Desulfatibacillum aliphaticivorans DSM 15576: one gene and its partner. The protein of the gene in region 1 interacts with the protein of each later gene in a pairwise test. Links are inferred from orthologs where the notes say so. Each region holds a gene or a part of one and is shown on either strand. Other genes may lie near its edges.

The links. Proteins that work in one complex are often made in the same cells at the same time.
Region 2: the proteins of pheT (region 1) and secD interact in binary tests that used the Escherichia coli proteins (3 or more experiments, as listed by UniProt). The link is inferred for Desulfatibacillum aliphaticivorans DSM 15576 from one-to-one orthologs.

Annotation. Positions count from the first base shown.
Region 1 is NZ_AUCT01000020.1:48,912-52,385, reverse strand. The notes cover bases 1-3,034. They hold pheT (phenylalanine--tRNA ligase subunit beta), read left to right. Parts: upstream 1-331; coding sequence 332-2,737; downstream 2,738-3,034. Other genes in these bases: G491_RS0117200 (MerR family transcriptional regulator), read left to right, coding at 2,791-3,034; pheS (phenylalanine--tRNA ligase subunit alpha), read left to right, coding at 1-265. Outside these bases: more of G491_RS0117200, read left to right, coding at 3,035-3,150; G491_RS0117195 (spermine/spermidine synthase domain-containing protein), read left to right, coding at 3,212-3,474.
Region 2 is NZ_AUCT01000043.1:20,692-24,101, reverse strand. The notes cover bases 441-3,410. They hold secD (protein translocase subunit SecD), read right to left. Parts: upstream 2,742-3,410; coding sequence 1,140-2,741; downstream 441-1,139. Other genes in these bases: purB (adenylosuccinate lyase), read right to left, coding at 3,290-3,410; yajC (preprotein translocase subunit YajC), read right to left, coding at 2,894-3,211; secF (protein translocase subunit SecF), read right to left, coding at 441-1,126. Also shown: DNA-processing protein DprA, read right to left, coding at 1-61; more of secF, read right to left, coding at 83-440. UniProt on the Escherichia coli protein: Part of the Sec protein translocase complex. Interacts with the SecYEG preprotein conducting channel. SecDF uses the proton motive force (PMF) to complete protein translocation after the ATP-dependent function of SecA.

The DNA of each region.
Region 1 (3,474 bases):
TACCGAGCCCAGCGCCGAAGTGGATATCGGATGCGTCATGTGCAAAGGCTCCGGCTGCCGCGTGTGCTCTCACACCGGCTGGCTGGAAATCCTGGGTTCGGGCATGGTCCATCCCCGCGTTTTCGAGTTCGTGGGATATGACACCTCCGAAATCTCCGGCTTTGCATTCGGCATGGGAGTGGAGCGCATCGCCATGCTCAAATACGGCATCGACGACATCCGCAAATATTACGAAAACGACCTACGCTTTTTGAACCAGTTTTAATTCCAAGCCGAAATCGTCTTCGTCAGATTAATTTTTTGAAATTTCCCAAACGGATTAGGAAAGATTATGTTAGTCAGTCTGAAATGGCTCCAACAATACGTCAACGTGGATGCGGATCCCCAGGAAATCGCCCATGCCCTGACCATGGCCGGGCTGGAGGTGGAAGGGGTGCATGACAGGTTCGCCCACCTGCAAAAAGTGGTGGTAGGCGAAATTCTGTCCGCGGAACCCGTGAAAAAGTCCGACCACTTGCAGGTTTGCCAAGTGAACGCCGGCGGCCAGACCTTGCAGGTCGTGTGCGGCGCGCCCAACGCCCGGGCCGGGCTGAAAGCCCCCCTGGCCCTCCAGGGCGCCGAGTTTCCCGACGGCATGGTCATTTCCAAGGGCAAGCTCATGGGACAGGTTTCCGAAGGCATGCTCTGCTCTGAAAAAGAGCTGGAAGTCGGAGCAAACGCCGGCGGCATTATGGAACTGGACGACTCCCTGACTCCCGGCCAAAACCTGGCCGAGGCCCTGAATCTTTCCGATACGGTTTTTGAACTGGGGATCACCCCCAACCGGTCCGACTGCCTTTCCATGATCGGCGTGGCCCGGGAGCTGGCCGCCATCTACGGCGTGGAAATGACGCTGCCCGACGCCAGCCTGCCTGAAGAAGGCGACGCCGTCGAGGACGTCACCTCCGTGGACATCCTGGACCCGGATCATTGCCCCCGATACGCAGCCCGTGTGATCAAAGGCATCAAGATCGGCCCCAGCCCCAACTGGCTGGCCCAGGCCCTGCTGGCCGTTGGCATTCGCCCCATCAGCAACATCGTGGACGTAACCAACTACGTGATGATGGAAACCGGGCAGCCTTTGCACGCCTTTGACTACGACCTGCTGGAGGAAAACAGGATTGTGGTTCGTCTGGCCGCTAAAGGCGAGAAGTTCACCACCCTGGACAGCAAGGAAAATGAGCTGGAAGACGACATGCTCATGATCTGCGACGGCAAAAAGGCCGTGGCTTTGGCAGGGGTCATGGGCGGACTCAACTCCGAAATCAACGACAACACAACCAACGTGTTGATCGAAAGCGCCCATTTCAGCCCCATGAGCGTCAGAAAGACCGCCAAACGACTTGGGTATCACACCGAGGCTTCCCATCGATTCGAACGCGGCACGGATCACGAAGGCGTTTTGTTCGCCGCCCAAAGGGCCGCCCAGCTTATGCTGCAGACAGCCGGAGGCGTTTGCGCCAAAGGGGCGGTGGACGCTCACCCGGTCACTGTGGAAAAGACGGAGATCACCCTTTCCGCTTCCCGGACCAACGAAATTCTGGGCACGGACATTCCTTTCGACCAGATCGTGAAATACCTGGAATCCGTGAACATGGAAGTCACGCCCATTGACCAGGACTCCATGAAGGTGCTGGCTCCGGTCTACCGCGTGGACGTGTCCCGTCCCGAGGATTTGATGGAGGAAGTGGCCAGGCTGTTCGGATACGACAACATTCCCACGACCTGGCCGGCCGCGACCATGGAAATCCATCCGTCCGACCCCATCCGGGATTTCGGGCTGAAGTTGAGGACTTCCCTGAGCGGCCGGGGCTTCCGCGAGGCCATCAATTACAGCTTTGTGGGCGCTGATACGCCCCAACGCCTGATGCTGGCGGAATCGGACAAAAGAACCCAGACCCTGCCCATCCTCAATCCTTTGACCGAGGATCAGGCGGTCATGCGTACGTCTTTGCTGCCCGGGCTTTTCGCCTCCGTGGCGGTAAACATCAATTACCAGAACAAAGACCTGGCCCTGTTTGAAATCGGCAAGACCTTCATCGCGGAAAAAGGCCAGGAACTGCCCACGGAAATCGAGTCCCTGTGCCTGGTTCTTTCCGGCGCGGCTGCGGCCCCGTCCTGGCAAAGCAAGGCGGTTCGCACGGACTTTTTCGAGATGAAAGGCTGCTGCGAGGCTTTAATGGCGGACTTTCATATCGAAAACGCCGAATATTCCCGAATTGAAGACGACTCCGCGCCTTATCTGGTCAAAGGCCAATGCGCGCAAATCGTCTGCCAGGGCCAGCGCGTGGGCGTGCTCGGCAAGGTCAAGCCCGAGGTTCTGAAAGGATTTGAAGTCAAGCAGGACGTGTTTGTCGCCGAGTTTAACGCGGCCGCCCTTTTGGCCGCCGTCCCGGATGCACTGACCTATCAGGCGCCGCCCAGGTTTCCCGCCACAGACAGGGACATCACCATTGTCCTGGACAAGAAGGTGGAAGCCGAAGCCGTCCTGGCTCACGTCCGCAAAATGGATCAGGAATGGATCAGGGCGCTGGAGGTTGTGGCCGTCTATGAAGGCGAGCCCGTGCCGGAAGGCAAAAAGAGCCTGTCGTTCCGCATTACGTACAGGTCCGACTCCACGACCCTGCAAGACAAGGAAGTGAACGAGGTGCATGAAGGGATTGGCAAGGAATTGACGGAAGCCTTTGGGGCTGCCTGAGTTCCGGCCAAGGCCTGAGAGCCAGTCCTGCTTTTTCCCATGGAGGGGTGTCCATGAGTGAAGAATTCGTGCTGGACCCTGATAAGCGGTATTTCAGGATTGGAGAAGTCAGCTCCATAGCAGGACTTAAACCCTCTGTATTGCGTTTTTGGGAAAGTGAATTCAAGCAAATCCGCCCCGGCAGATCCTTGTCAGGGCACCGGGTGTACAAACGGACCGACCTGGACCTGATCCTGCGCATCAAGGATTTATTGTACACCCAAAAATTCACTATCCCGGGGGCCAAAGCCGCCCTGGCCCAAGAGGGCAAACAAGCCAAGGAAGTCAAAGAATCTTCGGCAGGCAAAAAGTCCGCCCCGGGTCTGGAGGAAATCAGGGACGAACTGCTCGCCATCCGTCGAATGCTGGACTGACGGGCGTTGCGCGCTTCGCTCTCGCCCGCCGCTCCTTTTTTTCCCGCATGGTTACTAGGCCTTGAAACCATTATCGGACTCCCATTCTGAACAGACTCCCGGGATAGCCCGTCCCGTCCTGGCCGGCGTATTTTTTATTTCGGCCTCGGCCCTGGCCTATCAGATCGCCCTCACCCGCCTTTTTTCCATTATCATGTGGCACCATCATGCTTATCTGGTCGTGTCCGTGGCCTTGCTGGGCTTTGGGGCCTCGGGCGCCGTCGCCGCCGTAAGATTCAACCAGAGCCAAAGCGCCTCCGTGTTGACCAGGGGCCTGTTTCAAAG
Region 2 (3,410 bases), on another replicon or contig:
ACAGGAGGTTTCCGATTCCGGGAACGCTTTTCAAGAAGAACCATGGATAATATTGGTCCATGCGCCCTCGTTCAATTTTTTATTACGCCGCCTCCCCGGATGCTTTCTGCCAAGCCAACAAAATGGGACTGGCGACAAAAATGGATGAATACGTACCAATGAGCACGCCGATGAGCAAAGCAAAGGCGAAATCCGCAATAATGCTGCCGCCGAACAAATACAGGCAGACCACCACGACCAACGTGGTCAGGGAGGTCAGCAAGGTGCGGCTGAAGGTTTCGTTGATGCTTCTGTTGATGATGAAATCAAGCGCCCTGCGTGTGTGCCTGGTCTTGTTTTCGCGAATCCGGTCGAAAACGATGATGGTGTCGTTCAGCGAATAACCCACGATGGTGAGCAGAGCCGCAATAATAGGCAGGTTGAATTCCTTGCCCACCAGGGAGAACACGCCCACGGTGATGATCACGTCGTGAATCAGGGCCACAATGGCGCCCATGGCGTATTGCAGCTTAAGCACCCAGAATCCCGCCACGGCGATCACCAGGGCCACGGCGATCTGCGCCGGGATGCCCAGGTCGAACTTGTCCATAAAATAGGCCACGCCAATAATGGCCAACGCCATGACCAGGGGCGGAATCCATTTAAGCTCGAATCGGCCGGAGATATACACGGTGATGAACAGCAGCGCGTAAAACATGGCCATGAGGGCTTGTTCCTTCAAGTCCTTGCCCACCTGGGGGCCAACCATATCCACCTTTCCAAGCTCCACTCCGGTTCCCAAAGTCTGCTCCAGGACGGCTTCGATCTGTTCGGCAATGTCAGAGCCTTTTCCGTCTGCCACATCCGTCCGAATCAGGAATTCGGTCTGGCCTTCCACATGGGTTTCCTGAACAGTGGCCTTCTCAAGCCCGATGGTAGCCAGGGCGCTGCGCACCTCCTGCGCCGTGGGCAGCGTCTCGAATTTGAAAATCATTTCCGCGCCGCCGGCGAAGTCAACGCCCATCTTGGGGCCGCCGTGCATGACCAGGGAAACCAAGGACACGGCTATCAGAATTGCTGAAAACACATAGGCAATAAAACGTTTGCCGATTATGTCAATATTTATGCCGGGTTTAATCCACTCCATAATTACGCCTTCCTTATATGCTCAGTTTCCGCACGTTGCGATAGTACAGGAAATAGTCGAAAATCAACCGGGACACCACAATGGCCGTAAACATACTGGCCGCAATGCCGAAGCACAACGTGACCGCGAAGCCCTTGACCGGACCGGTTCCAAACTGCAGCAGCACGAATGCCGCCACAAAGGTGGTCACGTTGGCGTCCAGGATGGTGATGGTGGCTTTGGAGAATCCGGAGTCCACGGCAAAGGCCGGGGCCTTGCCAGTCCGTATCTCTTCCCTGATGCGCTCAAAAATAAGCACGTTGGCGTCCACCGCCATACCAATGGTCAGGATGATGCCCGCAATGCCCGGCAGGGTCAGGGTGGCGTCCAGCAGGGCCAGGGAGGCTAAAATCAATACAACGTTCAATATTAGCGCTATATTGGCGATGAGGCCTGCGCCCATGTAGTAGACCGCCATAAAGACCACGACCAAAACAAACCCGATGAGCATGGCGTTGGTGCTGGTCTTGATGGAGTCCTTACCCAAGGATGCGCCCACGGTGCGCTCTTCCAGTATCTTGAGGGAAACCGGCAAGGCGCCCGCCTGGAGGATGATGGCCAGGTCGCTGGCTTCCTGCATGTTTCCGATTCCGGTGATCACGGCCTGTCCGCCGCTGATCTTTTCCTGAATAACCGGCGCGGAGAAAACCCTGCCGTCCAGGACGATGGCCAGGGGCTTGCCCACGTTCTCGCCGGTAATCCGGGCGAACTTGAATCCGCCTTTTTTATTGAATTCAATCGAGACCACGGGCTCGGAAAACTGGCCTTGCATGTTGGCGTAGGCCTTTTCCAAATATTCACCGGTCAGGAGGACCTTTTTCTTCACAAGATAAGGCCTGGAAGACACCCGGCCTTGGGCGTCCACATGTTTGGAGTACAAAATTTCCGTGCCCGGAGGGGGCCTCCGGTTGATGTAGTCCCGCACCTGGTCTTGCCTGTCGTCCAGAAGCCGGAACTGAAGCTGGGCCGTGCTCACCAAAATATCCTTGGCGCGCTGGGTGTCGGTGACGCCCGGAAGCTGAACCAGGATGCGCTTCTCGCCTTGCTTGCGGATGTCAGGCTCGGCAACGCCCAGCTTGTCAATCCTGTTGCGGATGGTCTCCAGGGCCTGATCCCGGGAGGAATCCATGATGGCCTTTTGGTCGCTTTCGGGCAGGGTGAATGTGCAAACCGTGTTTTCCCCCTGGGGGTCGTAATCGGGAACCAGTTCGCTCATCTCCTCGCCGGCCCATTTCTTGAACTTATCCAGAGCTTCGCTGCCAATGATGGTGACGGTCAGAGTGTCTCCATTGATCAAGTCCTGATCCTTGCTGCGGATATGCTCCCGCCGCAACCCTTCCTTCAGGTCGTCGGAGTAACGGTCCATGGTGCTGACAACCGCTTCCTGAGTCTGCACCTCCAAAACCAGATGCATGCCGCCTTGCAAGTCCAGCCCCAGATTGATGACCTTGTGAGGCCAGGCTGTATGATCTTTATCTTTATCGACGAACCATTGATTTACGGTCGGCCACAAGAATAAAAGCGCCAGAGCCAGCACAATTGCAACCAAAGTTAAACGGAATGTGAAGTTTTTCAAAACGGTGAACTCCCTTTATGACCGGTCGCCTCCAAAGGCGGCGACTCCAAAATTCCCCCCAATTATCAGGCCGAAAACCCTGGGCTGATCCTTGGAGCAACGAATAAGCGAATCGCCCGTCCGCTGTTTTTGTAAACGCCTGACTGGGCCGCCTATTTTCCGGGTTGAGCCAGTCCTGCGATGCCGCTCCGGGCGATCTTCACGCGTACGCGATCCGCAAGCTCCAGGGTGACGGTGCTTTCATCCAAACCGGTGATTTTTCCGTACAAACCGCCGTTGGTGATAATCTTGTCTCCCTTTTTCAAGGCGTCCAGCATTTGCTGATGCTCCTTTTGCTTTTTCTGCTGGGGCCTCATGATGAGAAAATAAAAAATTAAAATCATCATGCCCATCATGCCGAAAAAGGCAAGATTGTTCTGCTGGCCCGCCGCCTGCCCAATTACCATGGTGCTTAAAAATGAATCGATCAAAACTGCCTCCTTTTAATATCCGCCTCCGGGTTAAGGCTTTTCCCTCGGGCGTCGATTTTTTTCTAAAACCCGGATTGATTATTCGCCGAAGACCCTTTGGAAAATCGTGTCCACATGTTTGAAATGATAATCCAGGTCGAAAATTTCCTCAATAGCTTCTTTGCTCAGGTGCGCCCCTATGTTCGGACAGGCAAGGACC